Regions from separate parts of the Priestia sp. SB1 genome, predicted to be linked through region 3. Evidence: riboswitches for the same ligand, from Rfam matches in the RefSeq annotation. Region 3 holds a riboswitch; each other region holds the start of a gene.
The links. Region 3 has a riboswitch for cyclic di-AMP ahead of WKH56_RS34225 (cation:dicarboxylate symporter family transporter). Riboswitches for the same ligand answer to the same signal wherever they lie in the genome.
Positions count from the first base shown of each region.

Region 1 (10,948 bases), on a different contig from region 3:
TTAACGGACGATGAGTTGCGAAAAATGCTTCGTGCAGAACTTATGCAAGCAGGCCGTTTTAATCGAGCAACTTTAAATCAAGGAGATATGTCCAGGTTCTTTCATTAATAAAGTTATCAATATTTATGCCGTTCGTATATGAGGGGTATAGATTATAAATATTATATAGAGATTTAGGGGAGGATCACACGATGGCAAAGTACACAAAAGAAGATATTTTCCGCAAAGTTCAAGAAGAGAATGTAAAATATATTCGTCTTCAGTTCACTGACATTTTAGGAACAATTAAAAACGTTGAAATTCCAGTAAGTCAATTAGAAAAAGCGTTAGACAACAAAATGATGTTTGACGGTTCTTCTATTGAAGGGTTTGTACGTATTGAAGAATCAGATATGTACCTATTCCCGGATATTGATACATTTGTTATTTTCCCTTGGACATCTGAAAAAGGTAAAGTAGCACGTTTTATTTGTGACATCTACAATGCAGATAGAACTCCGTTTGATGGCGATCCACGTAATAACTTAAAACGTGTGTTAAAAGAGATGGAAGAGTTAGGATTTACTGATTTTAACCTTGGACCTGAGCCAGAGTTCTTCTTATTCAAATTAGACGAAAAAGGCGAACCTACATTAGAATTAAATGATAAAGGTGGCTACTTCGACTTAGCGCCAACTGACCTTGGTGAAAACTGCCGTCGTGACATCGTATTAGAGCTTGAAGAAATGGGCTTTGAAATTGAAGCATCTCACCATGAGGTAGCTCCTGGACAACACGAGATCGACTTCAAATATGCTGCTGCATTAAAAGCTTGTGATGATATCCAAACGTTCAAACTTGTTGTAAAAACAATTGCACGTAAACATGGCTTACATGCTACATTTATGCCAAAACCATTATTTGGTGTGAACGGTTCAGGTATGCACTGTAACGTTTCATTATTCAAAGATGGCCAAAACGCATTTTATGATGAGAACGGTAATCTAGAGCTAAGTGATACTGCTCGTCAATTTATCGCAGGTATCATCAAGCACGCACACAGCTTTACAGCAGTAACAAATCCTACTGTAAACTCTTATAAGCGTCTAGTACCTGGATATGAGGCTCCTTGTTATGTTGCATGGTCTGCTCGCAACCGTAGCCCATTAATCCGTATCCCAGCTTCTCGCGGCGTAGGAACTCGTGTTGAAGTACGTAGCGTAGACCCAGCTGCTAACCCATATTTAGCAATGGCTGTTCTATTAAAAGCTGGTTTAGATGGAATCAAGAACAATCTTGAAGCTCCAAAACCTATTGATCGTAATATCTATGTAATGACAAAAGAAGAGCGTGTTGAAGAAGGTATCGTAGATTTACCTGCAACATTAGCTCAAGCTTTAGATAGCTTCCAATCAAACGAAGTGATGGTTTCTGCATTAGGTGAACACTTAGCAGAGCACTTCGTTGAAGCGAAAGAAATCGAGTGGGATATGTTCCGTACACAAGTTCATCCTTGGGAACGTGACCAATACATGAGCCAATATTAATTTTTAAAAGTCGGAGAGATCGTTTGTACGTTCTCTCCGACTTTTTTTGTTTTTCACAATGAATAAATAACATTCTGCATACGTAAATTGAATAATATAGCTTGTTTATAAAAAAGCTGCCTGTCGTATAATTTACAGGGAGCTTTTTTATTGTTTTGTTACATACAAGAAAGAATTTGTTTACATGAATCAAAAAGGATGAGCTTTTTGTCTCATTGAATCTATAAGTAAAAGTAGTGTATAACAGATAGTGAGATTGTTTATGTGTTCACTCTGCACTGTATTTCAGTATAACTTCAGAGAGTTTTCAGCCAATCATAGTATCGTTAGAAAATACTGTTGGAGAGGAATGTAATAAAAATGAAAGAAGGAAATTTCTTTAAAGGTTTAGTGATAGGGATATTGATAAGCATTCCAATTTGGATTATTCTCATTGTTGTAGGCGTTCTGCTTTTTAAATAGGTCCTAACGTTATAAATAATAGACCCTCCTGATCTATACTTTAATCAACCAGAATAGAATTTGGACCAAAAGTATGTTAGGGGGGAGGGAACCGCACGATGAATTGTGCGGATTTTTTTATTGGTAGGGTAAACGTAGATTTCATCTATTTAGTTGCTTCTAGCAGTTGATTGGAGGGACACCTGCGAGAAAAGCGGAATAGGTGAGACCCCGCAGGAGCGCACGCGACGAGGAGGCTCACCAGCCCCCCCGCGGAAAGCGAAGCCTTGCACGGAATTCAACAGCGATGTAACAAGCCATCCATACTAGCGCATTTATCCTATTTGTTCGTTTTTAGATTGAAGTGATTTCGTTATGTCTCAATCTCCTTTTTTAGTAATTTTTCACTAAGTAGGCTAGTATACGTAGCACTTTTTTCCCTCATGCATATGTTAACAATAAGGAGGGACAAGTAATATGAAAAAAATCTATCTTGATGCAGGACATGGTGGGGCAGATGCAGGAGCAGTTGGAGCAAGCGGACTGTATGAAAAAAACTTAGTGTTAAAAATTCAACAATATTTAATAAGCTATTTAAATAGCACTTACAGTGACTTTACGATTAAAACCACCCGTACCACAGATACTTTTTTATCGTTATCTCAGCGAGCTTCTCAAGCTAACTCGTGGGGAGCAGATGCATTTATGTCTATTCACGTAAATGCCGGTGGAGGAACAGGATACGAAGATTATGTTTATAGAAGCGCTAGCAATGCTAGTAAAACGTTTCAATCGATTGTGCACGGGCAAGTACAGCCAACGCTGCTGTCGTATAATCATCCGAATCGCGGACGAAAATCGGCCAATTATGCGGTGCTTCGCTTAACAAATATGCCTGCAGTATTAACTGAAATAGCTTTTATTGATAGGAGCGCCGATGCAGCACTTCTTCAAAATGAAGCTTTTTTAAAAAGCATGGGTGAATCGTATGCAAAAGGAATTGCCGTATATTTAAATTTACCTCGTCGTGCAGTTCCAAATCCATCGCCATCTCCAACACCGACACCAAATCCATCACCTTCTGAACCAGGTGAAAAAACGTATACAATTAAGCAAGGAGATACGCTGTACAGTGTTGCACAGAAGTACGGCATAACAGTACAGGAGCTTCAAGAAGCAAATACAGGGCTTTCGGATCCTTTAACCCTAAAGGTTGGAAAAACAATTGTTATTCCTTCAGGAACTTCACCAAACCCATCTCCAACACCGTCACCAACTCCACCTTCTGAACAATATCCACTTCCCAATGGAATTTTAAAACAAGGCGATTCTGGAGAAGCAGTGAAACAGCTTCAAAGAGCATTAAACGCGGTTAATTTTAAAGTAGGGTCAGTAGACGGAATATATGGAGTACAAACGAAAGATGCAGTCAGACGTTTTCAGCTTGTGTATCTTCCTTATGATGTAGATGGCATTTATGGTCCTCAAACGAAAAACAAGCTAGCAGCCGTTTTAAAAGCAAAAAGTTAAAGAAAGCAGGTCTTCTGTAAGCAGGCAGAAGGCCTTTTGTTTTCCCCTTAAAAGCGCCTTAAGTACTATTTTATCGTTTACGTAAAATAATGCTTTACAAACCATTTGTACGGGAGTATATTATCTAAGAACAAAGGATAGTTATGAAAGAAACATGTTATCGATCATACTCTTTAACCGAAAATTATATTGACCTGTTATCGCTTAATTCGTCAGAAGTGGGGGACCCAAATTTGTGCATTGTCACTTGGGGTGAATCCTTTTTTAAAAGGTAGGGCTACTCTCATAGCCCGAATCCGACAGCTAACCCCATAAGCGTTTTGGAGAGGAGGTTTAAGCTGTGTAAAAACGCTGAGAACCCTTAGTGTTTTTTTTGTGCGCTTTTTTAACATAAAAAGGTATTTTTTAGGGATAATATCACTTATTCATGAACTTGTAACGGAGCTTAGCAACGAACAGTGAATAGTAGCTAAGCAATCATCGGAGGGAAATTACGTGAACTATTCAGTTCTCAAGAGATTATTGATTGGAAAGCCGCTCAAAACAAAAGAGTTAGGCGATCAAAAGCTTAGTAAGCTTAAAGCGCTGGCTATTTTATCATCAGATGCCTTATCTTCAGTGGCTTATGGAACAGAACAGATTTTGATTGTCCTTGCAACAGTGGGCGTGCTTGCCTATTGGTATTCGATTCCAATTGCGATTGGGGTATTGGTGCTGCTGACGGCTTTAATTCTTTCATATCGTCAAATTATTTATGCGTATCCGCAAGGCGGAGGAGCTTATATTGTTTCGAAAACCAATTTAGGAGAAAATCCTGGACTTATCGCTGGGGGATCACTGTTAGTAGATTATATTTTAACAGTTGCCGTGAGTGTTTCAGCAGGAACCGATGCTTTAACTTCGGCTTTTCCAACGCTGCATCACTATAACGTAGTAATTGCGTGTTTGCTGGTGATTTTTATTACGGTTTTAAATTTACGAGGTGTAACAGAATCCGCTTCTGTCTTAGCTTATCCGGTTTATTTATTTGTGATTGCTCTTATTTTGTTAATAGCGGTGGGCTTCTTCAAAATAGTGACAGGTCAAGTTTCACCTGAGCTTCATACATCTCTCGGTACCGTGGTGCCAGGTATTAGTTTGTTTTTATTATTAAAAGCTTTTTCATCAGGCTGTTCGGCATTGACTGGTGTAGAAGCTATTTCGAATGCAGTGCCTAACTTTAAAGATCCAGGTGCAAAAAATGCTGTTCATACATTAATGCTGATGGGCGGTATTTTAGCCGTTTTATTTTCTGGCATCACGTTTTTAGCTTATTGGCTTGGCATTTCTCCAAAAGCAGATGAAACGGTTGTATCACAAATTGCATCGAGTGTATTTGGACGAAATGGGTTTTATTATTTTATTCAAGGCACCACAGCTCTGATTTTAGTGCTAGCGGCGAATACAGGTTTTTCAGCTTTCCCTTTGCTTGCCGTAAACTTATCGTCTGATAAATACATGCCAAGAATGTTTCAAATTCGCGGCGATCGACTAGGCTATTCAAATGGAATTGTGACCCTTGGAATTGCTTCTATTGTCTTACTTGTCGCTTTTAAAGGAGCGACGGAACAATTAATTCCTCTTTATGCAGTTGGAGTGTTCATTCCATTTACGCTTTCTCAAACAGGCATGATTGTCAAATGGCTTAGAGAAAAGCCGGCCGGCTGGCAAGGAAAGCTAACCATTAACTTAATTGGTGCCCTCATTACCTTAACGGTGCTAATCATTTTGTTTACAACGAAGTTTTCACAAGTATGGTCCGTGCTCGTTTTCTTACCGGTTATCGTTTATATTTTTCATCGCATTCATACGCATTATGAAGCGGTAGGAGAGCAGCTTCGTATTAAGCAAGGAGAAAAGATTGGAAAGCTTGAAGGAAGTGTGGTCATTGTTCCTGTAGCAGGAATGACAAAGGTAGTGGAAAATTCATTGAACTATGCAAGAACGATTGGTGATACCGTTATTGCGGTGCACGTTGCTTTTGACCGAGAAAGTGAAAAGAGAATGGAAGAGAAGTGGGAAAAGTGGCAGCCTGATATTCGTATTGTTACGTTTCACTCTCAATACCGCAGTCTTGTGCGTCCGCTGTTTCGATTCATCGATATGGCTGAAGAAAAAGCCCGGGAAAATAATATGGCTATTACGGTTGTTATTCCGCAGTTCATCACGAAAAAAAGCTGGCAAAACATCCTTCATAATCAGTCCAGTCTGCTGTTAAAAGCACATTTGCTTTACCGTAAAAACGTAATCGTTACAACGGTACCTTATCGTTTTAAAAAATAATGAAACATGACTAAAAACCTCCAACTTATATGTTGGAGGTTTTTAATTTTTAAATTCACATACACTAACCATAATTGAATCTCATCAAAGGCACAAACGGAGGGATTGCATGAGTGAATTAATTAAGTTATTGCGAAAAGGAAATAAATCGGCCATGATGGCCGCTATAGTTAATACCATTATATCCATTATTAAAGGGATTGCTTTTGCTTTAACGGGAAATGTAGCGATGTTTGCTGAAACGATGCACAGCTTAGGAGACGCAGCAAATCAGTTCTTTGTTTTTATAGGTTCAGCATTAAGCAAAAAAGCTCCGACCAAACGATTTCCAAACGGATTTGGACGATTGGTTAATCTCGTTTTATTAGGGGCGGTTCTTGTAGTAGGAATTATGGCATTTGAAACGATTAAAGAAGGGTATCATCATATTCTTCATCCGACGAAGTCTTCAGGCTTTATTTTAAATATTGCAGTACTTGGCATCTCGGTATTACTTGAGATGTTTGTCCTCTTTAAGGCAATGAAAGAAATTTTGCACGATGTCGGAATGAATACTGCAGAGGTCAATGTTTTTACGCAAAGCTTTGTTCATCTAAAGAAAGCAAAGCCAGCAACTAAGCTTGTTTTTATGGAAGATCTGGTAGCCACTGGAGGAGGCGTATTGGCTTTAATCGCCGTTTTTATTTCGCGATTTACGCCTTTTCATCAAGCTGAAGGAATTGCTTCTATGCTAATTGGTCTTATGATGTTTTTTGTAGTAGGACGAGTATTTTTAGATAACGCTGCCGGAGCGCTTGGTGAAGCAGATAAAGAAATGGAAATGAAAATTGGTGCCATTGTTATGCAAGATGTACAAGTGCGTGATATTCAAACGTTAATGGTGATGAAAGAAGGAGAAGAGCTTCACGTTGAATTAAAAGTAGAAATTGATCCTTCTTTAACAGTAGCAGAAGCGGATGATATTAAAGATCGTCTGGAAAATCGTATTTTACAGGAAAAAGGAATAACGGATGTCATTATTGAATTTGATGAAGATGATGGAATTCCTGACTGGGTGACAAGCGATTTACAGCTTCAAAAAGAATAAAAAACAAGGAAGAAAACAGTTGTTTTCTTCCTTGTTTTTTTAGCTATATACTTTTTCACGCACGTTTTGAGAATCTGTTGAAGCCGCAGAAAAGTTAATAGTTTCACGTACAACGTAAATAGGTCTATTTTTACTTTCATCGTAAATTCTTGCGATGTATTGTCCCACTAGACCTAAACCAAGTAGCTGAATACCGCTAAAGAAAGTGATAGCTACCATAATCGAAGTCCAGCCAGGCTGAATATTTTCACCTATCAGCCAAACAACAATCGAATAACTTAAAACGAGAAGTGATACAAAAACTGATAACAAGCCAATAACCATTACTAAACGTAAAGGTTTCGTTGAAAACCCAATAATTCCATCTGAAGCAAACTTGATCATCTTTTTTAAAGGATATTTTGTTTCACCAGCAAAACGCTCATCGCGCTCATATTCTACATATGTTTGCCTGAAGCCGATCCAAGACATCATTCCTCTTACGAAACGATTGCGTTCAGTCATTTTTTTGAATACGTCCGCAACTTTTCGGTCGATAATACGAAAATCTCCCGTGTCTTTTGGGATTTCAATATCGGACATATAATTTAAAAAGCGATAAAAATACTTAGCCGTTGTCAATTTAAAAAAGGTCTCTCCGCTTCGCTTCTTGCGCTTTGCGTATACAATTTCATAGCCTTGCTGCCATTTAGCAATTAATTCAGGAATCATTTCAGGCGGATCCTGTAAGTCAGCATCAATAATTACGATAGCATCACCTTGAGCATAGTCAATACCTGCTGTGACGGCAGTTTGGTGCCCGAAATTACGGGCAAAATCAATAATTTTTACGTTAGAATCCATAGCTGCTACGTCCTTTAAGATTTCAATTGTTCGGTCTGTACTGCCGTCATTGACGAAAATGAATTCATAGTTAATGTGATTTTCATGCATGACGGAAAGCAAGCGATTATAGCATTCATTAGCTACTTCTTCTTCAAAATACATAGGTACCACGATTGAAATTAGTTCTTTCATGCTTTACCTCCTATCGAGTGATTGTTTGTGTGCTTAAACGTCCATATTTTATTAAGAAAAAAATTAAAAAACATTCCTATACAAGTAGACAACAGTTGTCCAATTATCGGATTAGCAGGTGTATAGTGTACAAGAAGGAATAAGCAAGATGTATTAATTGCTAAAGTAATAAGGTTTACGATGAAAAATTGAGCTAACATCCATTTATGTACAGTTGCTTGAAACACCCACGATTTGTTCCAATAGTAGCTGTTTATGACGCCAATGAAATAGGATAGTACGTTAGCCAATATATAATTCATATCAAAATGAATGAGTGCTAAGTAACTGATAATAGTGAGCAGGGTATTCATTATACCTACGAATCCGAATTTCAGGAATTTTATCACGGTTGCATAATCCCTTCCATTTAATTTATCTCTTCACATTTTGCCTGTGGCTTATTTTTAGTAAACCGTACTAGTAAATAAGATAGAATCACTGAAATACCAAACCCTTCGAGCAGCATAAAGCTTGGAAAAATAAAGAATCGATAGCGAGTTTGAATTTCAATAAGCAAGTGAATAAGAACGTATCCTATGATTAGTAATAAAAACAGTGTATACGGATATTTATCCTGCTTCTTCAGGAATAAACATATAAGTCCAATAATGGAAAGAATAGTAGTTGAAACGTAAATGATTCTTTCATAACTTTGAGCAGCACTAATTAATTTCTCTTTATTAAAAGGTACATCTTCTTGAGGAGTTAATGAAATACTCCAAAATGTAGATGCATCCGTTCCTCCCCACATATTCAGGAATTTAATGTGAAAGAGATCTAAAAGTTGCTCTTTATCTGCTACTCGCTCTTTAATTACTTCTTTTTCTGCTTCAGCTCGTTTTTCTCCAATTGGCATACCCATAAAACGACTAGCATCCTCTGAAGAATAAGAACCGCTTGTTTCATAATTAAAGCCAATAACGAATTTCCATAAAGGATCTCTGTTACTTAAAGGATATTTAGAAATACCGCTCGCTACAAAAGAGTAGTTGATCAGCGCATTTGCAATAAAAAAAGTAGCCAGTACGCCTACGAGGTTTTTTCCTATTTTCTTTCGACGAGTTTTTAACTCAGCAGCATCCTTCGCTTCAATGTAAGGTTGAAGAATTTGCAAGATGAAATAAATGAAAACAGCAACGATAATAATGGGTCCCAGAGGGCGCATTAAATTTCCTAACGACAATAGAAGACCAATATAAAGCCAGCTAAACTTGTTATGAGCAAATCTTTTTATAATAAGGTAAAAAGCTGCATAAAATAAAAAAGTAGCTAAATGCTGATTGGTTAACACTGAGCTGTAGAGAATGTTCGGAATGTAGAACGCATATAGGAAAGCTGCCATTCTCCCAGCAAGTTCGTTAAATACTTTAGCGCCAATTAGATAAATAAAAATAACGGTTCCAGTAGAATAAAAAATATTTAACAATTTTAATGTGAAAATGCTATCTCCAAAACAGCGAATAACAATAGATTCATAGAATGAAAAGCCTAGCTGATATACCCATGTAGTGAAATAAACGCTTTGGTTAAATTCATAATTTCCTTTTGCGATATTACGTGCGGCATCTAGCATGACAAGAAAGTCAGATTTTACAGGTGTTTGAACAGAAAGCATCCATGCTAATCGAACACCTAAGGTCAAAACAATCAGTGAAATAAAAAAAACAGTTTTGTTCATGTATCTACTTGCAATAGCTATTAGAAAAATGACAAGGAAAGTGATACATATTCCTTCAATAATAAATGAATTACTTAAAGCCAAGCCTTTTAAGTCCAATGAATTTGTCATCGCACTATAACTGCCCCATAGAGACCATGTAAGAATCATGACACATAAAAGAATCAGGCTTTTGGATAAAAATGAGTTAAGCATATTACCTCCTGCAAATTATTTCAAAGATAAGGTACAAAATTCCTACCCTATGATACCATATTTTATTATTTTGTATATATTTTTCTTATAGAGTATAATATTAGATTGTTCTGAAATTACAACAGCGGCACAACGTGTAATAAAAGGTTCAGCGGAGTAGACAGTGATTTAGTAATAGATAAAAGAGGTTGGAAAAAAAGGATTTTAGTCGAAGGGAAAAACGAACCATTAATCATCATGTTTGATGGTTCGTTTTTTATGGTGAACGTAGGTTTCATTTGTTTAGTTCTTTCCAGCAGTTGATTGGAGGGCAAGACGAAGACTCCTGCGGGAAAAGCGGAAGGGGTGAGACCCCGCAGGAGCGCAAGCGACGAGGAGGCTCACCGGCCGCCCGCGGAAAGCGAAGTCTTGCACGGAAATCAACAGAGGTGTCACAAGCAATCCCTGCTAGCTTATTTATTTCATTTGTTTCCCTTTAGACTCGCTTGATTTAGTTATGTCTCAATCTCTTCTTTTTTATCATGTGTTTTCTGATGGGAACAGCTTTTATGTTTTAAATCGATCTTTTAATAAATTCCATAGGGAACTCACTCCGAGACTAATGCTGATCAGAATTCCTGATAAAGCTACTATTAAAGCGATATATTCAAAGATAGAAAACTGCTTCATACTATCCCAATTGATGTTTCCCTTTAGCTTGCTAATAACTAAATTCATTCCGTAAATACCGGAAAGAACGGTATAAATCGTTAAAATTAATAATAAGTAATTGTGACGCTTGGCCGCGATTTTCTCTTGATTTTGATACAAAGTACCAAGGGTTTCTTTGACTTCTTGATAAAGAGAATTGATGTGGAAGATTTTTTTAAAGAGCTCAGAAAACTCTTGACCTTCCGTGCGAGAGCTAATTTCTAAAAATAAATATTTACCTGAAAATACAGTAATAGAGCGAATTAGTCGCTCGATGCCCTCTGAATTTTTATGAAACGTGAGCTGAGAATACTCATAGGATAGTTTTAGCAACACGATTTTATAGAAAAAATGCAAAAATAAATTATAGTAATGCTGGCCAAATAGATGATTCATCAAAAGCTGATCCGTTTTAGAGTC
Region 1 is NZ_JBBJSS010000001.1:215,768-226,715, reverse strand. It holds gene WKH56_RS01180 (MerR family transcriptional regulator) at 1-108, shown strand, start outside; gene glnA (type I glutamate--ammonia ligase) at 192-1,526, shown strand; gene WKH56_RS01170 (hypothetical protein) at 2,142-2,297, shown strand; gene WKH56_RS01165 (N-acetylmuramoyl-L-alanine amidase) at 2,445-3,497, shown strand; cyclic di-AMP (ydaO/yuaA leader) riboswitch at 3,689-3,830, shown strand; gene WKH56_RS01160 (APC family permease) at 3,993-5,819, shown strand; gene WKH56_RS01155 (cation diffusion facilitator family transporter) at 5,929-6,906, shown strand; gene WKH56_RS01150 (glycosyltransferase family 2 protein) at 6,946-7,923, opposite strand; gene WKH56_RS01145 (GtrA family protein) at 7,920-8,312, opposite strand; gene WKH56_RS01140 (ArnT family glycosyltransferase) at 8,333-9,838, opposite strand; gene WKH56_RS01135 (hypothetical protein) at 10,138-10,317, shown strand; gene WKH56_RS01130 (magnesium transporter CorA family protein) at 10,385-10,948, opposite strand, start outside.
Region 1: it holds a riboswitch for cyclic di-AMP, as region 3 does, so the genes downstream of both, WKH56_RS01160 (APC family permease) here and WKH56_RS34225 (cation:dicarboxylate symporter family transporter) in region 3, are expected to answer to the same signal.

Region 2 (10,948 bases), on a different contig from region 3:
GATAGAACGATGATCTTGAATTGTACGAATTGCTTCATTCATGATGCGTCATCCTTTCAAAGAAGTTATTTTTAGCCTTGTAATGTTTTTACATCTAAAGGTGCTACAAGTACGCCAGTTTGAGCAAATGCTACAAAACTTTGGAAATGAGCTGATTTATTGTGTGCTTGAATTGCTTCTTCGCTTTTCCACTCTTCAATCATCATAAATGTGTTAGGTGTAAAAGCATCTTCAAATAGTTGATAGTTGCTGTTTCCTTCTTCTTGTAAAGAATGCTTAATTAGTTCTTGTACGTTTTCTAAAAATTCTTCTCTTTTTGCTGGGTTAACTTTCATTGAAGCTTGTAAATGAATCATGGATGATTCCTCCTTTAATAATGATGGTGCTTTATATTATTTGTTTTGTTTTTAATCTTTCATTCAATTTACGATTAAAATGAAGATAAGTTCGAATATCATCGAACAATGAAACTATAACACCGATTAAATAACAGTGCAAGGAATTTAGTTCGAAAGTTATCGAACATTGATACACAAAAGAAGCTGTGTTATATTTTAAGCATGAGAAAACCTTATCAACCACCGAAATCTGAAATTAAATTAACGCCTATTTTACATGCATTGAGTGATCCTAACCGGCTGCGAATTGTACAGTGTTTAGCGACAAGAAAGGAGCAGACCTGTTCGTATTATCAAAAATTAAATGTATCAAAATCAACGCTATCACATCATATTAAAGTACTTCGCGAAGCTGGAATTATCAAACTACGTATAGAAGGTACGCAGCACTATTATTCCTTGCGTTTAGAAGAACTTGAGGAACTGTTCCCAGGTCTGCTTCCTTCCATTATAAATATAGATGAGCAATTATTTTAAAAGCTGAACGATGTTTTGTTCAGCTTTTTTGTTCAAAATAAATGTGTCCATGCAGGCTGCATCCAGGATTAAAAGAAGAACGACAGTGAGGGCAAGTCGAGTTACAGGTTAAGTATTCATTAATTGAGAGCTCATGTTTACATACTCCGCAAAGAATAGCTTTTTCATTAAACATAAATGTTGGCCATCTTTTAATGTCGTGATCCGCATGTGCGTTATGACATTGATAGCATGGATAATATGTATGACAGCAATAAAATTTTATTGCAATAATATCTTTATCCGTATGATAGTGCGTACAGCGCGTTTCGGAATCCACTGTGTCACCTTTTACTGCAGGTACAGATTTGTTCATTATCATCACTCCTTATGAAAAGTATAGCATGCTTTTATACGCCTTATCATACATATGTAAAAAGAAAAATGCTATAATAAAACCATCGTTTTACATGTCAGATTGCATGCTAAAAAGATCAGATAAAAATTGATGTCAAAACAGATCGATTAAGTGAAGTAAAGAGAGGAAGAAAAAATGAGTAAGCAAGTTATCGTTTTTACCGGAGGCGGAACAGCTGGACACGTAACACCAAACATTGCCATCATGAAAGAATTAGACAGTGAAAAATGGGATATCCATTATGTCGGTTCTCACAATGGTATTGAGAAAGAATTAATTACAAAATTAAACGTTCCATATCATGCGATTTCAAGCGGGAAGCTGCGTCGATACGTAGATATGGAAAATGTAAAAGATGTATTTCGAGTAGCAAAAGGGGTTGGCGATGCACGTCGCGTGCTGAAAAAGTTAAAGCCTTCTCTTGTTTTTTCAAAAGGCGGTTTCGTCACAGTTCCTGTGGTAATGGCTGCTAAATCTTTAAACATTCCCGTGTTCATTCATGAAAGTGATTTAACACCGGGACTGGCAAATAAAATTGCGCAGAAATTTGCCACTAAAATTTTCACTTCTTTTGATGAAGCCGCAAACTACTTTCCAAAAGAAAAAGTGCAGGTTGTTGGTTCACCTATTCGAAAAGAGCTATTTAGCGGAAGCGCAGCGAACGGGGAAAGCTGGCTACGCTTTTATGATAAGCGCCCCATTTTAACGATTATGGGCGGAAGTTTAGGAGCACGCCGTATTAATGAAATCGTTCGAGAGTCTTTGCCTGAACTGCAAAAGAAATTCCAAATTGTACACCTTTGCGGAAAAGGCAATATTGATACAAGCCTTGAAAAAGAGTCGGGATACCGTCAGTTAGAATACGTAAACGAACAGCTTCCTGATGTTCTAGCGGCAACTGATTATGTGATTACACGCGGCGGATCCAATGCCATTTTTGAGTTTTTAGCTCTTCATAAACCGATGATGATTATTCCTTTATCAAAAGCACAGAGTCGCGGAGATCAAATTTTAAATGCACAATCCTTTAAGAAAAAAGGCTACTGTATGGTTGTAGAAGAAGAGCAGTTAACAAAAGAACTGTTTTTGCGTGAAGTAAATGAGCTTCAGCAGCAGGCAAGTACGATGAAGCGTACAATGCGTGAAGCAACAAAAACGGATGCCATTTCAATTCTTGTAAATGAAATTGAGAAAATGAGCTAAAAAAGAGGCTGAAACAGACGTATGTTAGCCAAAGTGAAAAACGAACCATTGATCAAGGTATTTGATTAGTGGTTCGTTTTTTTTGAATCTATTATTTTAAAATAATGAATAAACATAGAAAAATAAAGCTTTTAAAATTTCAAAAAATGTTGTTGACAGTAAATTTTAACAGGAGTAAGATTACTCTCATGAAACGTTCCACTGTGAAACGCTGAGTCTTTTCTGAAAGAGAAGGAAAGAGCGGAGGACCCAATTATCAGGGGTGAATCTCTTAATTGAGTAGGGTTACTTTCTTGACCCGAACCCGTCAGCTAACTTCGTAAGCGTTAAGAGAGAGGATGGTGTAATCGTGGTCGTTTTCTATAACAGCGGATAGTACGCTCCTTTCAAAATATAGGTGAAAGGAGCGTCAGGATGCATTTATCTAAGCAAATGATTCAAATGATTGAATATCGGGCCATGTGCGATCAGCAATCTTTTGATCTAGCAAACCGCTATTTGTCTACGTTAGTTAATCAAAGTTTTAAACGCAGCAGTAAAAACTATTATTAAGTCTAAAAATTAAATAACAAAGATACGCTTAATCAATTATGAGCGGGGGACCCAATATTTTGTACGTATGTACTAGGGGTGAATCTCTTAACTGAGTAGGGTTACTTCCATAACCCGAATCCGACAGCTAACTCCGTAAGCGTTTTGGGAGTAAAAAATTCGTGTCAATTACGGCTTATTTGTCGTGCATTAAACCGCGGAAGAGAACTCTCTTCTGCGGTTTTTTAGTGGAAAAAAATAGCATCACGTCTCGCCTTTAGCTTTCTTGGACGTGATGGTTTATGTAAAGCAATAGTTACTAAGCTTAGAAGCTATCATTTTTGTTAGGAAAAAGTCAGGAGGGAGCAACGTGGATATAATCATGCTTGGAACACTTGCCATATTAACAGCTGCTATGTACGGAATTATTTGCTGGTCGTCTCATGTAGTAGACGAAAGAGAGGAGAAGTGAACGTGTCGTTCATTTTGTTAGGTATTTCAGTTCTCGTTTTAATTTATTTAGTATATGTACTGTTAAATCCAGAACAATTTTAATAAGCGGAGGAATAAAACGTGGGGATTTTTCTACTATCAGTTGCGCTGCTGCTTGTTTTTGTAGCGCTTATTGCAAAGCCCGTAGGTATTTATATAGCGAATGTGTTTTCAAACGATAAAAACACTAGCTTGGTAGGAAAGATAGAAACAGTTATGTTTAAAGCAGCAGGAATTAAAGGGCATAATCAGACGTGGAAGCAATATGCATTGGCTCTTGTGTTAACAAATACGTTTATGATTTTTGTAGTGTATCTTATCTTCCGGTTTCAAGAGGTACTGCCGCTTAACCCAAGCCACATTAAAGGAATGGATCCGGCTCTTGCTTTTAACACGGCCATTAGTTTTATGACAAATACGAACTTGCAGCACTACAGCGGTGAATCCGGTTTGTCCTATTTCTCGCAAATGGCAGCCGTTGTATTTATGATGTTTGCTGCACCAGCAACGGCACTTGCAGTAGCAATCGCTTTTATTCGCGGGCTAGCAGGGAAGGAAATGGGAAACTTTTTTGTTGACTTTGTAAAGTCAATTACGCGTATTTTACTTCCTATCGCTTTTATAACAGGCATTTTATTTGCGTTTTTAGGTGTCCCTCAAACGTTAAGCGGGACTGTGACTGCCCATACATTAGAAGGAGCAACGCAGCAAATAGCAAGGGGACCAGTTGCTTCTTTTCTTTCAATCAAAGAGCTAGGCAACAACGGAGGGGGATTTTTTGGTGTCAATTCAGCTCATCCATTTGAAAATCCTAATGCGTGGAGCAATGTATTACAAATCGTCCTTATGCTGTTATTGCCAACAGCCCTTCCTTTTACGTACGGAAAAATGATTGGACAGCGTAAACAAGGCCGCATCTTGTTTGTAGCGATGAGTATGCTGTTTATCGTTATTTTAAGCACAGCGTTTGTAACAGAGTGGGGAGGCAATCCAAGACTTGGTGCTTTTCATCTAAATGAAGCGAGCGGTTATATGGAAGGGAAAGAAGTCCGTTTTGGTGTCGGCATGTCGACGCTTTACGCCATCGTGACGACAGCAAGTGAAACAGGTGCAGTCAACACCATGCACGATACCCTGACGCCTCTTACCGGGTTATTAACGCTTGGAAATATGCTGTTAAATACCGTATTTGGCGGTGTCGGAGCAGGATTTATGAATGTTATGATGTACGTCATCATTGCCGTATTTTTATCAGGTTTAATGGTTGGAAGAACACCAGAATACGTAGGTAAAAAAATTGAAGGAAAAGAAATGAAACTCATTGCCGTGACGCTTATTCTGCAGCCGCTGCTAATTTTAGGAGGAACAGCCGTAGCACTTACCACTCATTTAGGAATGGAAGGTATATCAAACCCTGGCTTTCACGGGTTAAGTCAGGCACTGTACGAATTTACGTCGTCAGCAGCAAACAATGGGTCCGGTTTTGAAGGACTCGGTGACGCAACGCCGTTTTGGAACATTTCTACGGGAATTGTTATGTATATTGGACGCTACTTCGGACTAATTACAATGCTGGCGGTATCGAGCTCACTAGCATCTAAGCAGCTTGTTCCCGAAACACCTGGAACATTTAAAACGGATACGTCTTTATTTAGCGGCATTTTAATTGGAACTACCGTTATTGTAGGAGCACTTACGTTTTTCCCAGTGCTTGTGCTTGGGCCGGTTGCTGAGTATTTAACACTGTAATCAAGAAAGCGGAGGATCATAATGAATAAACGGAATTTTGCAAATAATATTGAATTGGATCACAACAGTCATATTCAAGGTTCTGTAGATAAACAAGCTTCATCGATTTTTATTCAATCAGTAAAGCAGGCGTTTATCAAGCTCAGCCCAAGAACGATGATAAAAAACCCTATCATGTTCGTAGTAGAAATCGGGTTTGTAATTACGCTTTTTTTAGCCGTTGTTCCGGACCTTTTCGGAGAAAGTACAGTAAGCACAGGATTTAATGTTGCCGTATCTCTCGTGTTATTTTTCACCATTGTTTTTGCTAATTTTGCAGAAGCATTAGCAGAAGGACGAGGAAAAGCACAGGCAAACTCATTAAAGAAATCTAAAGGCGATATTACAGCTAATCAGCTTCAAAACGGGCAAATGATACAAGTTTCGGCCTCGCAACTAAAAAAAGGAGATATTGTCGTCGTTTCACAAGGCGAAATGATTCCTGGAGATGGAGAAATTATTAAAGGACTGGCGTCCGTTGATGAATCGGCCATTACGGGGGAATCGGCACCTGTTATGAAAGAAGCAGGCGGGGATTTTAACTCTGTAACGGGAGGTACAAGAGTTGTCAGCGATGAAATTACAATTAAAATTTCGTGTGAGCAAGGTGAATCATTTTTAGATAAAATGATTTCGCTTGTTGAAGGAGCAGAGCGTCAAAAAACGCCAAATGAAATTGCGCTAAACACGGTTTTGACAAGTTTGACGATTATTTTTTTACTAGTTGTTGTGACGCTTCCTGTCTTTACAAACTATTTACATTTTCAACTCGACACGGCTATTTTAATTTCACTGCTCGTCTGCCTTATTCCTACGACGATTGGAGGATTATTATCGGCCATTGGAATTGCTGGAATGGATCGAGTCACGCAGTTTAACGTGATTGCTATGTCAGGAAAAGCAGTAGAAGCAGCTGGTGACATCAATACAATTATTTTAGATAAAACCGGCACCATTACGTTTGGAAACCGAATGGCTCATCAATTAACGACTGTAGAAGGCGTAGACGAACGTGAACTGTACAAATGGGCGTTTGTTTCTTCTCTTTACGACGAAACACCAGAAGGACGCTCAGTGGTTGATTTTATCCAAACTCGCATGGGAGTAGAAGACCTTAGAAAAACGCAGGGAACGTTTGTAGAATTCAAAGCTGAAACGCGAATGAGCGGCATTGACTTACAGAATGTATCTGTACGAAAAGGGGCAGTGGACGCCGTCACGGCATGGGTAGAGTCAAATGGCGGGATAATTCCCTCTGATTTACAGCAAAAAGCAAACGAAATTGCAGGAGCTGGTGGCACGCCGCTTGCCGTCGCCGCTGATAATAAAATTTACGGTTTGATTTATTTAAAAGACACGGTAAAACCAGGAATGAAAGAACGCTTTGATGAACTTCGTAAAATGGGTATTAAAACAGTCATGTGTACAGGAGATAATCCTTTAACCGCAGCAACCATTGCAAAAGAAGCGGGAGTAGATGAATTTATTGCGGAATGCAAGCCAGAAGACAAGATTCAAGTGATTAAATACGAACAGCAGCAAGGCAAGCTAGTTGCGATGACAGGTGACGGGACAAACGATGCCCCTGCACTTGCTCAAGCTGATGTTGGCTTAGCAATGAACAGCGGAACTTCAGCTGCCAAAGAAGCAGCAAATATGGTGGATTTAGATTCTGACCCTACTAAAATTATTGAAGTCGTTTCAATTGGAAAACAGCTATTAATGACAAGGGGTGCCTTAACTACATTCAGCATCGCAAACGATATTGCTAAGTATTTCGCGATTATTCCAGCGATGTTTACCTTGGCGATTCCGCAAATGGAGGCTCTTAACGTAATGAAGCTGAATTCACCACTATCTGCGGTGTTGTCAGCGCTCATTTTTAATGCGGTCATTATCCCGCTTCTAATTCCCTTAGCCATGAAGGGAATTGCCTATAAGCCGATGAGTTCTAACGCACTGCTGCGAAAAAATTTGTTCATTTACGGATTAGGTGGGGTATTAGTTCCATTCATTGGGATTAAAGCGATTGACTTATTACTTTCATTTGTGATGTAGAGGAGAAGAAACGATGATACAAACAGAACGAACGGGAAGCATTATTGTTCGCTTAACAATTATGATGATGATACTTTGTGGTCTTATTTATCCTGTTGTGATGACAGGTATTGCTCAAACAGCTGTTCCAAGTAAAGCAAACGGCAGCCTAATCTATTCAAACAAGCATCAAGTTATCGGTTCTAAGCTGATTGGGCAGCAGTTTACAAGCAATGCATTTTTTCACAGCAGAGTCTCTAGTATTGATTATAACGGGGCAGGATCTGGGTCGTTGAATTTAGCACCTTCAAATAAAGATCTTACGAATCGTATCGAGAAATCCGTAGCGGCGTGGAAAAAAGAAAACGAAGTGCCCAAAGAAGGAATTCCAATTGATGCCGTCACAAATTCGGCTTCTGGACTCGATCCTGACATTACGCCACAAGCTGCATATGCACAAGTAGAGCGTGTGGCAAAAGCCACACATATTAAAGCCAACACGCTAAAACAGTTAATCAAAGAACATACTCAGCAAGGGGCTTTTAGTGAAAAACGAGTAAATGTAGTAGAGCTAAATTTAGCTGTTCAACGAGAGCGCTAGTTACATGCACTCGCTTCATGTACTGAAGCGAGTGTGATAAAGGGGCACAAACAATGAAAGAAAAAGAAGCTCATCCATACTTTCGAAGAAAAACTCCGGAAGAACTATTGCGTGAACTTCATAATCAGAAGCGCGGAAAGCTTAAACTTTACATCGGTGCCGCGCCGGGAGTAGGAAAGACGTATAAAATGCTTCAAGATGCGCACGATTTAGTCAAAGAAGGCATAGATGTCGTAGTTGGATATGTAGAAACACACGGCAGGGATGAGACTAAAGAGATGATTGGAAATCTAGAAGTAATCCAAAGAGAAACCATTTTTTATAAAGGAAAAGAATTACAAGAGCTTGATTTGCTGGCGATTGTAAGAAGGCGCCCAAAAGTTGTAATTATCGATGAACTTGCTCACACAAATGTTCCGACAAGCCGCCATAAAAAACGTTTTGAAGATGTTTCTTACCTGCTCAACCAAGGTATTTCAGTTATGTCAGCAATGAACATTCAGCATATGGAAAGCGTACATGACCTCGTATATGCTGTTACCCAAGTAAAAGTTCGTGAAACGGTGCCAGATTTATTTATTCAGCAAGCAGATGAAATTCAGCTTGTCGACGTTACGCCGGAACAGCTGCAAAAGCGGCTTCGTGAAGGGAAAATATACGAAGTCCATAAAATTGAACAAAGCCTGCAGTCGTTTTTTAAGCTTGCGAATCTCCATGCCCTTCGTGAATTAACGCTCAGAGAAATAGCGGATGAAGTGGACGGCAAGCTGATTCATGCGCATGAAATTGGCGTAACAGGTATTTGTGAACGCATTTTAGTCTGCATTCAATACAGTGAAACAGCTGAAAAATTAATTCGGCGAGGCTGGAGAATGGCGAACCGATTGAAAGCAGATTTACTGCTGCTGCATGTTTTTACAGGCGAGCAAACTGAAAGGCAAAAAGCCCAAATCAAACACTGGCAGGCATTCGCTGACCGTTTTCACGCATCGTTAATTGTTGAAGAAGCTAAAAAGCAGAAACCAGCTGCAGTGATTGTGAATGTAGCCAAGCATTATCGCGTTACTCAAATCTTACTAGGGCAATCAGCAAGGACAAGGTGGGAAGAGATTCGAAAAGGGTCTATTGTGAATACGATTATGAGACAGACTCATAACATCGACATTCATATTGTTTCAGATTCAGCAAAGCAACAACAATAAAATGCATATATAATAAAAGGAGAATATGAGTGAATATTGCGTTCTTTTTGCTCCCTAAAAAAGAAGTCGTTACACTATCGACACAGTCAACGATCCGTCAAGCATTGGAGAAAATGGAGTATCATCGCTACTCTTCTGTACCGCTCATTAACCATAAAGGAGAATATGTAGGGACTTTGGCAGAAGGAGACTTGTTATGGAAGCTAAAAAGCCTAGAACATATAGAACTCCATGAGTTAGAACACCTACGAATTGAGGAGGTTCCAAGACATCGCGATTACGAAGCTATCACCATTAACGATGAAATGGAAAGTATTTTGTCACGCGCGTCTGAACAAAATTTTGTGCCAGTTGTAGATGATCAAAACATTTTTATTGGACTCGTGCGGCGAAGAGAGATTATAGAGTATTGCATCTCCCAACTTTTTATACATGGAGAAACGCCTTTAAATGTGAAGATTTAGTTAAGTTTGCGTAAAAAACATAATTTTTACATAAAAGGTAGTCTCTTTTTATATAATTAATGTTATAATAAGAGATGTAAAGACGAAACTTGCGTAATGTAAGCCTCTAACATTTGTTAGAGGTTCTTTTTTTACATAACATAAAACATTTGATTTCAGTTCTTTCTATGGTTAAGTTAGAATAAGTGTTAAAGTAAGAGGTTTCTTGCTTTTTTACATAAGAAAAGTGAGCTGTACAAAGGAGACAAAGCATATTGACTACGGAAAAAACAAAAAGCGATCAATTACGCAGCATATTCAAAACTATTATCTTCGCTATCGCTCTAGTATTTATGATTCGCGCATTTTTATTTTCTCCGTATATTGTAGAAGGTGCTTCAATGAACCCAACGCTGCATAACGGAGAGCGGTTGTTTGTGAATAAACTGTCGTATTCGCTCCATGATATTCGCCGCGGAGATATTGTGATTATTAAAGATGAGGCTAAGAATAAGCATTATGTAAAAAGAGTAATCGGTCTGCCAGGTGAAAAAATCGAAATGAAAAAAGATCAGCTTTATATTGATGATAAAAAAGTAAGTGAACCTTATTTAAAAACGAATCGTCAAATTGCCAACAACATGGATATGGAGCTTACGGGAGATTTTGAACCCGTTCAAATACCTAAAAACGAAGTATTTGTAATGGGTGACAACCGTCTGTACAGTATGGATAGCCGCAACGGTCTAGGTCTCATTGATGAAAAACGGATTGTCGGAAAAAGCGAATTTGTATTTTACCCCATTAAAAAAATAAGAAAAACAACGTAAAAAGAAATGCCGGCGAAGGTATTTCTTTTTTTGTGCCTATGTCTACTCGGTTTCTAGATGGGCAAGCTAAGGAAAAAAGGTGTGAATTAATTGAAGACAGCCTATGAAAAATTATTTAAGCATTTTAAATTTGTTGATGCTCTTGAGATGAAAAACCGATTAGCAATGGGACCTATACTCACATACGCTTCACGAGAAAACGGGGAAATATCCGATATCGATCTGACTTTTTACGAAAAACGAGTAGGGGGCGTCAGCACGGTAATTATCGGCCCCGCGTTTATCACAGAAAATGGCCAAGTAGCACATGGTCAAATCGGAATTCATCGTGATCAGGTCATACGAAAGCTTCATCAACTAACCCAAATGATTCATAGAAGAGGAGCTAAAGCGATTCTTCAACTATCGCACGGGGGAAGAAAGTGCGTAGAAATGGAAAGTAAGTGGCAAGCAATTAGCCCTAGTGAAAAGCCTCACAAACGTAAAGGAAAAAAGCCTGTTCAAATGACCGAGCGCGATATAACTTATATTGTTCAAGCGTTTGGCGAA
Region 2 is NZ_JBBJSS010000005.1:534,462-545,409, reverse strand. It holds gene nfsA (oxygen-insensitive NADPH nitroreductase) at 1-42, opposite strand, end outside; gene WKH56_RS21480 (putative quinol monooxygenase) at 72-356, opposite strand; gene WKH56_RS21475 (ArsR/SmtB family transcription factor) at 561-875, shown strand; gene WKH56_RS21470 (CHY zinc finger protein) at 895-1,230, opposite strand; gene WKH56_RS21465 (undecaprenyldiphospho-muramoylpentapeptide beta-N-acetylglucosaminyltransferase) at 1,408-2,475, shown strand; cyclic di-AMP (ydaO/yuaA leader) riboswitch at 2,675-2,817, shown strand; gene WKH56_RS21460 (hypothetical protein) at 2,890-3,027, shown strand; cyclic di-AMP (ydaO/yuaA leader) riboswitch at 3,043-3,183, shown strand; gene kdpF (K(+)-transporting ATPase subunit F) at 3,475-3,561, shown strand; gene kdpA (potassium-transporting ATPase subunit KdpA) at 3,586-5,247, shown strand; gene kdpB (potassium-transporting ATPase subunit KdpB) at 5,269-7,344, shown strand; gene kdpC (potassium-transporting ATPase subunit KdpC) at 7,358-7,924, shown strand; gene kdpDN (KdpD-like non-kinase potassium sensor) at 7,978-9,126, shown strand; gene WKH56_RS21435 (CBS domain-containing protein) at 9,156-9,590, shown strand; gene lepB (signal peptidase I) at 9,845-10,399, shown strand; gene WKH56_RS21425 (oxidoreductase) at 10,490-10,948, shown strand, end outside.
Region 2: it holds a riboswitch for cyclic di-AMP, as region 3 does, so the genes downstream of both, kdpF (K(+)-transporting ATPase subunit F) here and WKH56_RS34225 (cation:dicarboxylate symporter family transporter) in region 3, are expected to answer to the same signal.

Region 3 (10,948 bases):
TTCTTTTTTGAGCTTCAAAAGCACCTTCTACAATTTTCTCTTTTGTTAACCACGCATACTTATCAATCGGCGCTTCTGATACAATCGACTGCGAACAATATCCACAGTCTTCTGGGCATAAACCCGATTTAGTATTAATAATCATATTAAGCTTTACTTTTTTTCCATAATGATGATGACGAATTAAGTACGCGGCATTCATGACCTCTAACACTTCTTCATCCGGTACATAAAGAAGTTGAAGCGCTTCTTTATATGTAATTTCTTTCCCTTTAATAATAGACTGAGCAAGTGCTTTCCAATCTCTTAAACTTGTGGTTTCCATCGATTCCCCTCCACTTTAGTAAACTAAAAAAATATAAAGTTAACAATTATAACTAAAAGTTACCATTATCACGCCTTTTATGTCAACACTTCATAAATAATAGTTAACTTAAAGAGGCTGGGACAAAAGTAGTTGAGCCCAAGTAAAAAACGAACCATTCATCAACCTGTTTGATGAGTGGTTCGTTTTCTTTTTGATGATGCATATCGTTTTATTTGTTTCGTTCCTTCTAGCAGTTGATTGGAGGGCAAGGCGAAGACTCCTGCGGGAAAAGCGGAACAGGTGAGACCCCGCAGGAGCAAAAGCGAAGCCTTGCACGGAAATCAATTGCGGTGTCATAAGCAGTCCAGCTCATGTATCTCATTTGTTCATCTTTCGATTGGATTTATTTCGTTATGTCCCAGCCTCTTTGCTTATTGCGCTTGCAGTGTGTAAATAACCGATACAAAGTCTCCAGATTTTTTATCGTATGCTTCAACACCCGGATATTCATGAGTTAGAGCAATTCCTGCGTACATGAGCTCATCTCCATAAGCTGTTTGGTCTGTTTCCATCACTGTATATTCATAATCAGGATGAAGCCCTTTTAGCTCAATGCGTTCATAAGAAGGATTTGATCTAGCTAATACTTGATAATAACCGATGATTGCCTGCTTTTGATCGGATGAAACAACCATCCAGCTCGTCACATTTCCATCTTGTTCAAACGGACTTTTTAATCGATAGAATCTTCCATTTTGAATAAGAGATCGGTATTTTTTATAATACTGAATTTGTTTTTTTACCGTTTCTTTTTCATCTTCTGTCATCAGCGTAACATCTAACTCATAACCGAATGCGCCAAAATACGCAACGTCTCCTCTTGTTTCTAGACTTGTTACTCTGCGTACTTGATGATTTGGTACGGCTGATACGTGTGCTCCCATTGAACTGATTGGATAAGCAAAAGAAGTGCCGTACTGAATTTTTAGACGTTCAATCGCGTCCGTGTTATCGCTCGTCCAAGCTTGAGGAGCATAATAAAGCGTTCCCGGATCAAATCTAGCGCCCCCGCTTGCACACGATTCAAATAAAATATCCGGAAACTTCTTTGTTAGTCGCTCATACAAATCATATACTCCTAAAATGTAGCGATGTACTACTTCAAACTGGCGATTCGCGGGTAGCCCAACAGATCCAATCTCCGTTATATTTCGGTTCATATCCCATTTTATATACGAGATAGGTGCTTCACTTAAAATAGCTTCCATTCGTTCATAAATATAATTCACTACTTCTTCTCGTGAAAAATCAAGCACATATTGATTTCGTCCATGAGACTGATGACGATTTGGCACATGAATCAACCAATCTGGATGCTTTTCATACAAGTTGCTTTGCTTTGAAATCATTTCAGGTTCAAACCATAATCCAAAGTCCATACCTAAATCCGTTACTTTTTGAGCCAATGATTTCATACCGCCCGGAAGCTTATTTTCATCTACAAACCAGTCTCCAAGAGAAGTTGTATCATCATTACGTTTACCAAACCAGCCGTCATCCAATACAAAAAGTTCAACGCCCAGCTTTTGTGCTTCTTTGGCAATGTGTACAATTTTCTCTTCGTTAAAATCAAAATACGTCGCTTCCCAGTTATTAATTAAAACTGGTCGCTCTAAATCCCGCCATTTTCCTCTAGCGAGACGCTTGCGATAAAGCTCATGATACTCTTGGCTAAGACCGTTTAGCCCGTTATTTGAATAAGCCAATACTAGTTCTGGTGATTGAAAAGTTTGTCCACTTTCTAGTCGCCACTGAAAATCAAAAGGGTGAATACCCATCGTTATTCTTGATACATTATAGTGATCTACTTCCACTTGTCCAAGAAAGTTTCCGCTGTATACAAGACTAAAACCATACGCTTCTCCACTGTGTTCAGTTGCAGCTGGATTCTTTAAAATTAAAAATGGGTTTTGCTGACTGCTGCTTGTACCTCTCGCACTCGAAATACTTTGAATACCCGGCTGAAGCATTCTTGTTTTCACGTGTCTCTCTCGAATCCATGCACCGGAAAGCTGAACCATTTCATAGTTTGATGTGGGCAAATCAATGCTGCCGCTCATGATACGCAAAATATCGACTGGTTCTTCTCCTCTATGTTCAAATCGTGCGTGACGCGTAATAATATTTCGGTCTTCGTAAACGGTATACGTTAAAATAAGTGATGCATTGAGCAATTTATCAATTAGTTCAACTTCTACACTCGTGGCTTCACTTTCTTCTTCTACGTATGTAGCAGGTAAGCCGTTTAATGGCTTCTTGCCCTTGTAAATTTTATGGTTATCGTATTCAAAATTGGTGACTCGGCTTCCGTTTTGCTGAAGAAGTTGGTAGGCTGGCTCTCTGAAGTCTGTTGTCCCATAAGAAGGATACTCTTGTTTGATTGTTTCAAGAGAAAATGCTAGTTCTCCTTCATAGACCGAAGCGCTAGCTCCTCTTGTTTCCACACGTAAAAAATGCTGAAAAGACGGACGGTGCTTAAGCTTTTTTCCATAGTACAAGTGACCAAGCTGCTCGTTTTTCAACACTGAAAAGATATAACTTACATCGCGGCCCTGCAGGTGAAACTCCTTTGTACGTTCATTAAATAAGATCCCCACTCTATCTCTCTCCTCACCATCAAATATCTAACGAGACATTTCCTTTTTCATCTATTGCCGTTGCATGCTCAACAGCAGATGCTAGATTAATCTCTTTTCTTTCATACCATTTCGCTAAATCTTTGAATAACTCTTCTGTTTCAATCATTCTTGTATCTACTCGCAGTTCAGTTTCGTAGCTATGAAGAGACCAAGTGCTTTCACTAAATAAGTTCATCTCCACATCTAGACACATTTCCTTCCAATTGGGGGCACACCGAATAGGATGAAGTATGTCTGAACATGCAATAGTGTAGCGGTTAGAGCCATTTTTATTCATAAAACAATGAACAGAAGAGGTACTCACATCTCCCTGACTAGTTTGTATAGATTTATATAGCTGGATATCTAACAACGGAACGCTCCATTTTAACGCCATTTTTGGAAGACTTCTTTTTTTAATCGACTTGACCGTTAATTTAATAAAATAAACACCATCTTTTTTTGTTTCATCCAATACAACATGCACACCTGGTTCCTTGTTTATCTCCAAGTTTATATAGGGTGTAGCAATCACTTCCTTCATCTCCTTTATCATCATTATAAGTTTATACACCCGCAAAAATGTAACCGCATTCAAAAGTTTGTTTTCGTATTTATTACAAGTAGATCATACTAATCGAAAGCTTTTTTACTTTCTTTCATTTTATGTAAAATGCTTTCTAGACTCAATGGTAAAAATCAAAGTGAAAAAAAGCATTTTTTTGCTTTATCTAGTAATTAACTAAACGCTCTTTATCTCTTAGCGCGCAATTTTCTCTTCTTTTTCAAAAAAAGATGACAAATCTAACAATATAGTATAATAATAAATATTGCAGAATGATTATACACAGAAAGGATGACAAATATGAATCATGGACCTTCTCTTCTTAAACAACTAAAATTATGGCATATCGTCGTGATAGGATTAGGCTACATGGCACCCATGGCCGTTTTCGATACATTTGGCATTGTAACTGAATCCACAGATGGACATGTTTCAGGTGCTTATGCATTCACGTTGATTGCTATTTTATTCACAGCCATTAGTTATGGAAAAATGGTAAAAGCTTTTCCTGGAGCTGGTTCTTCTTATACATACGCACAGCAAGTAATGAATCCAAGCATTGGTTTTTTGGTAGGATGGACGGCTCTTCTTGATTATCTATTTCTACCGATGATTAATGCACTTTTGACAAATATTTACCTAAGCTCTCTGTTTCCAGGTGTTCCAAAAGCCGTATGGATTATCAGCTTTGTGGTCATCATGACCATAATGAATATTTTTAGCGTTCATTTAACCGTTTCTTTTGGTACGCTATTAGTTGCTTTTCAAATTTTAGTAGCTATCATCTTTATTATTTTAAGTGCTACAACTCAAGGGCAAGAGCTATCATTTAAACCGTTTATAAGTGAATCGGCTTCTATATCTCTTTTATTAAACGGAGCAGCTATTTTATGCTTTTCTTTTTTAGGGTTTGATGCTGTAACCACCATGGCTGAAGAAACACTTAAGCCTGAGAAAACCATTCCCAAAGGGATTCTCATTATTGCATGTACGGGAGGCGCCTTATTTATTACGGTTTCTTACTTTGCTCAGCTTCTTTTCCCTTCAGCCTCTTTGTTTCATGATTTAGAAGGTGCATCGGCTGAAATCGCTTATAAAATTGGCGGCCAGCTGTTTCAATCTATTTTTGTAGCAGCAGCCTTAACATCAACTATTGCTTCTGGACTTGTCTCACATATGAGTGCATCAAGACTTCTCTACGCAATTGGGAAAGATGGTTATCTGCCACGGAGAATTTTTGGCTATATTCACCCTAAAACAAAGACGCCTGTTTGGAACGTAGTCATTATTGGTGGTCTCTCTTTAATTTCACTAAGTCTGTCTCTTGAAAAAGCTACCTCTTTAATTAATTTTGGTGCTTTAATTGCGTTCAGTTCAGTTAACATAGCGGTTTTTATCCATTATTTTATTCAACAAAACAAACGATCTCTCAGTGGATATATTTCATATGTACTTATGCCTTTACTCGGCAGTTTATTTTTATTTTTTATGTGGCTTAACTTAGAAAAAACATCCTTATTTATCGGTATTGTATGGAGTATAATTGGAATTATTTATTTACTGATTGCCAGACGAAAAAATACTATTACCATTCCTACTTTTCATTTTGATTAAGGAAATAGGCTTAACACACCTCGACATATTTCCCCAGAAATAATGTCGAAAAAAAGTAATCGAGACATAAACAAATCAATCCCATCTACACACGCACAAAAAGGTAAACGATCTAATATGAATCGCTCGTTACACCGCTGTTGATTTCCGTGCAAGGCTTCGCTTTCCTCGGGCGGCCGTTGAGCCTCCTCGTCGCTTGCGCTCCTGCGGGGTCTCATCTGTTCCGCTTTTTCCGCAGGAGTCTTCGCCTTGCCCTCCAATCAACACCTAGAGGCAACTAAATACATGAAAGCTACATTTACTATATCAATAAAAAAATCCGAACGTATTTGATTCTCAACTAAGAATCAAACTCGTTCGGATTTTTCTTCAACTAAAATACTTTCATACCAGCCTATTTTTATTTTTTAGATTGTGAGACTTTTTCTAAAATGCGTCTTTTACGGTAAAGCATCATTCCAACTTCTCCTATATCGCTAATCGCTTGTTTGTTAATATACGCCCCAAACACCATCCCTGCTATAGGAATCATTTGAAATAGCTTTTTCCATCCCAAGTTGTCTCTATAGGTTAGAAACACTTCTCTCCAACCTTGGAGCTGCTGCAAGCTCTGCGTTCGATTGCCGCTTGCTAATTCTTCTAAAATCGCACGCTTTCCTACAATATCAGAGGATGAAAACTGCATGCATTTGACCATAAAAATGCGTTCCTCTTGCTCAGTGGGATCGTAACCATAAGAAACAGCCACTTCTTGCAGTGTCTTAAGCGTAAGTCCCAATACAAAAGGAATATCAATCGCCAGTGTGAAAATTCCACCTACTCCGGTTGTAGCTCCTTGCAGCTGCGCATTCTTTTTTCGGACTTCAATAAAATACTCCGCCAACTCATCCATTTCCTGCAGAGATAAATGCTGAACATCCTCTATTGACAGCTGCTTATTTTCTTGTAATTGGGCTGATGCTTTCTCTAGCGTGGCAGACGTATTAGCTAAATACTGGCCTCCATTATCAACATACTTAGCAATTTCATCTAATAATTTTTCTATTTTTTGATGAATGAACTTTGGCGTTACTTTATCTAAAGCTGAAAAAGGCAAGCGAGCCAGCCGCTCCCAGAAAAAAAGTCCTTTTTGGTCTTTCTCCCACTTTTCAATTTTTCGTAATTCTATTCTCAATTGTTCATGCTCTGACATATCCTCACTCTTTTCCTCGATTTATCAGCTCTGTCCTACTTGTTTATTCCGCACATATTTAATGATAAAAAATAACGCAATTAAAACAACAATTCCTATTCCAATAGGCTGCATGTATTGAGATACAATCGGACCCACCTCTTTCCACTTAGGTCCTAACTTATATCCTAAATATACGTAAATAGCCGTTACTGGAAGCATCGCAACAAATGTGTAAATAGAAAACAGCCATACATTCATTTTTGCCATCCCGCATGGAAAAGAGATAGCCGTACGCACTCCTGGAATAAACCGTCCAAAAAAAGCGACCCCGCTGCCGTACTTATTAAAAAAGCGATCGGCAGCGTCAATTTCTTTTTCTTTCACCAAAAAATATTTTCCATATTTTAAAACTAGCGGTCGTCCACCGTAACGTCCCAGTGCATAAAGAGTCAACGGTCCACACACACCGCCTACTGTACCTGCAAGGATAGCCAGATACAAGTTCATATCACCTTGGTACACCCAATACCCTACTAAAGGTAAAACAAGCTCTGCGGGGACAAACTCAAACGTTAATGCTAAAATTACGCCAAAATAAGAGAGCTGTTTTAGCGCTTCAATTAAAGAAAGTAAAACCGACTCTAACAAAAATTCTCCTCCTCATGTCATTAAATCTAAGACTGCAAAACTATAATTTAGCCGATTGATAGATAAAAACCAACGCGACATAGTTTTTTCCTTTCCCTCTTTACGTATGACGTACTACAAAAGTTTCAATAAAAAAAAGCGCTAGTTTTATCCAGCGCTTTTATAGTTTAAAGTTAATTTGAATAATACCTACTTTACGAAGAGCATCGTATAAAATAACTAAAGCCGGTCCTAAAAACAACCCGACAAAACCTAAAAGTTTAAATCCAATGTACAAACTAACTAATGCAGCCAAAGGTGAAATACCCATATTTGTAGAAAATACTTTTGGTTCTACTACACGTCTTACTACCGTAATGACTCCAAATAGAATAAATAAGCCGATTGCTAATGAGTCATGTCCTTGAGTAAGAGCAAAAATCCCCCATGGAACGAGCACCGAGCCTGTCCCAAGGATTGGTAAGATATCGACAATTACAATTAATAAACTAAGCAGCGCGGTATACGGAACATCTAATAGCCAAAGCCCTACATAAGCCATTACAAACGTCATGACACTTAAAATAATTTGTGCCTTAATAAAACCAACCCCCGCTTGGATAAGCTGAGTGATGACAACTTGTAGCTTATATTTCGTTTCTTCTGTTAAGAAAGACTTAATTTTATTTTTAATAGCAGGCAGCTCAAGGCTGATAAATACAAGCGCTACTAAATAAATAAGAAACTCTAGTAGAAACCCAGGAACAGTAGCGGCAAAGCTAATGATGATTTCCACGGTACTTTTTAATAGAGAATCTAATGAATTTACGGTTTTTTCAAGCGTGCGCTCGATAGAAGAAATCACTTCTGTAGGAAGAGCGTTTGAATAGTATTTCCACTTAATAATAGTTGGATAAATCGCGGTTTCATAGATTTCCTTTACAAATGAAGGCGCTATCTTTGAAAGAGCAACCACTTGCGTAACGATTGTCCGAACAATAAAAAACCCAATAAGTATGAGCGAAACAACATATAAAATGAAGGTCATAAGCACTGCGTAGACTCTCTTCATTTTAAAAGATTGATGCAATTTTTGAACAATACCCTCAAGCGCTAATGCTGTTAATAAAGCAAACACAATCGGTAAACTGTAAGGGATTAAAAAACATACGATTACTATCGAGGCGATGACCCATATTCGCTTTTTCCACATACTCTACTATCCCCCAACTAGCTAAGCTATCTCTATATTTATTGATAAAGAAAGGAACCAGTGACTGCTTTTATGTAAGAATAAAATTTGGATATATTTATACCTGATGTTACATATTATAGGGTCAATTTCCATAATAATAAAGGAATTATTATGAAAAAAGCTACTTATTCTAATTTTTTGAATAGAATAAGTAGCTTTTTAATTTATAAATTAGCCGGCTCTCATGACCTCTGTACCTTTTTTAGGGTCAAATTTGCCTTCTGATTTAGACATCACAATTGCTGCTAGTGTGTTTCCTACTAAGTTAACAACCGTACGTGCCATATCCATGATTCTGTCTACTCCCGCAATGAAGGCTAATCCTTCTGCCGGAACGCCGATTGTTCCAAGAGTAGCCAGTAATACAACAAATGATGTTCCTGGCACCGCAGCCATTCCTTTAGATGTAACCATCAATACCAGAATGAGCGTCAGCTGTTGAACGATCGTTAAATCAATACCATACACTTGCGCTAAGAATAAAGCTGCAATCGCTTGATAGAGAACAGAACCATCTAGGTTAAATGTATAACCAATTGGTACAACGAACGATACGATAGCTTTTGGACAGCCCATCTTTTCAAGCTTTTCCATAATACGCGGAAGAACTGTCTCAGAACTAGATGTACTGTATGCTAACAACAGTTCATCTTTCATATAGCGGAATAAGTGGAAAATGTTAATTCCTGCCCATTTCGCAATTCCTCCTAATACAACAAGTAGGAAGAAAATTAACGCTAAGTAAACTAAGATAACAAGCTTTCCTAATGAAAGGAGTGACTCTAAACCGAATTTCGAAACTGTGACACCAATTAAAGCAAATACTCCAATCGGAGCCACTTTCATTACTAGGTTTACCACGTGAAACATTGCGTGAGAAACGCCGTCAAAGAATTGAACAACAGGCTTTCCTCTTTCTCCAATTGCCGCTACTCCAAGTGCGAACAATACTGTAAAGAAGATAATTGCTAGCATGTCCCCTTCAACAATTGACTGGAAAAAGTTTGTCGGAACAATGTGTAAGAACGTTTCAGCCACTGACTTTCCTTCTTGCTGTTTGGATGTTTCAACGTATTGTGAAATATCACTCTTCTGTGCTGAATGAATGTCTACACCTTGCCCTGGATGAAAAATATTAGCAACCAATACACCGATTATAATTGCAAAAGTCGTAATAATTTCAAAATAGAGAATGGTTTTAACGCCGAGCTTTCCGACCTGTTTACCGCTACCTGCTCCTGCAACTCCAACGACTAAGCTTGAGATAACAATTGGAATAACAATCATCTTAATTAATCTTAAAAATAGGTCTCCCAGCGGCTGTAGGTATGTTACTACACGCGGATCGTTAAACCAAATTACTCCTACAAGAACACCGAGGATTAAACCGGTAAAAATCTGCGTAGCCAAACCAAAACGAATTTTTTTCATAGATGTACCTCCCCAAAGATGTATGACATTTGTATATACTTTTCTGAAAAAACAAAAAAAGACTATTCTTAAGAAAGAACAGCCTTTTACTTACGCTATTTTGGGCTCTTTCTCTCAATAAAGCAAACGAGGTTAACTGTCGGATTCGGAATTGAGAGTTTCCTACCTTTTGTAAGGATTCACCCCAAGGCAGCTTTACTGCCGATAATGATTCCCCCGCTCTATACGATTAAGCTTATTATTCAATTTTTATAAAATTAAAACGATCTATACGTTGTCATACGTTTTTTACAGTCAATAAAACTAAACAGAAGTCTTACTTTTACTTAACTTTATACTGCACAAATATTAATTTACTATTTTTCGACACGTTTTGTCAATACCCATGTTTATAAAACGCTTTCAAAAGACAATAATATATATTTATGCAAAAAAGCTATTGCAATGTTGCAATAGCTTTTTCTTGCTTTTTAAGTCTTTATCAGAAGTTTAAATGGCTATAAAATACGCTTATTTATTTTATAAAAATACAAAATATAGAATAGCCGCTAAGACAATTCGATAAATGGCAAACGGAACTAATTTAATGCGGTTGATTAATTTTAAGAAAAAGCGAATCGATATAAGCGCAAAAATAAAGGCGCTGATAAAACCAGCAATAAAAAACGGTAGTGCATCTGATGTGAAATATTGCCAGTTTTTAACCAATGAAAGTCCACTTGCTCCTGCCATAATTGGCACTGCCATAATAAATGTAAAATCTGCGGCTGCCTTATGGCTCATTCCAAGAAGAACCCCTCCTGAAATCGTTGAGCCTGAACGAGAAAAACCTGGCCAAAGAGCAATACATTGAAACAGTCCTATACCTAGTGCTTGTCCATAAGACATTTGGTCCACCGTCTCTACACGCGGACGTTTAGGTCCAAACAAATCTGCTAGAATCATTAATACAGCTCCGACCACTAAGCCAATTAGCACCGTATTTAAAGAAAACAAATGTTCATCAATGTAATCATCAAACAAAAGGCCTAACACTCCTGCGGGTAACAAACCAACAATTACCTGCATTAAATTTAAGCGATTTGTCGGTCCAATTGCAGCAGCTGGTTTCTTTCCTAATCCTAATAAATTAATAAAACGATCTTTAAAAATAACAACTACTGCTAAGATCGACCCTAGCTGAATAACAATCTTAAATGTATTAGCTACTGGAGATGAAAATAATTCTTTTGAATTTAACCACAGGTCATCCACAATAATCATATGCCCAGTTGACGAAACGGGAGCAAACTCTGTT
Region 3 is NZ_JBBJSS010000020.1:14,440-25,387, reverse strand. It holds gene bioB (biotin synthase BioB) at 1-325, opposite strand, end outside; gene WKH56_RS34260 (alpha-galactosidase) at 739-2,964, opposite strand; gene WKH56_RS34255 (hypothetical protein) at 2,984-3,529, opposite strand; gene WKH56_RS34250 (APC family permease) at 3,851-5,164, shown strand; gene WKH56_RS34245 (hypothetical protein) at 5,294-5,428, opposite strand; gene WKH56_RS34240 (EcsC family protein) at 5,565-6,356, opposite strand; gene WKH56_RS34235 (DedA family protein) at 6,381-6,986, opposite strand; gene ytvI (sporulation integral membrane protein YtvI) at 7,147-8,178, opposite strand; gene WKH56_RS34225 (cation:dicarboxylate symporter family transporter) at 8,392-9,651, opposite strand; cyclic di-AMP (ydaO/yuaA leader) riboswitch at 9,758-9,897, opposite strand; gene WKH56_RS34220 (undecaprenyl-diphosphate phosphatase) at 10,171-10,948, opposite strand, start outside.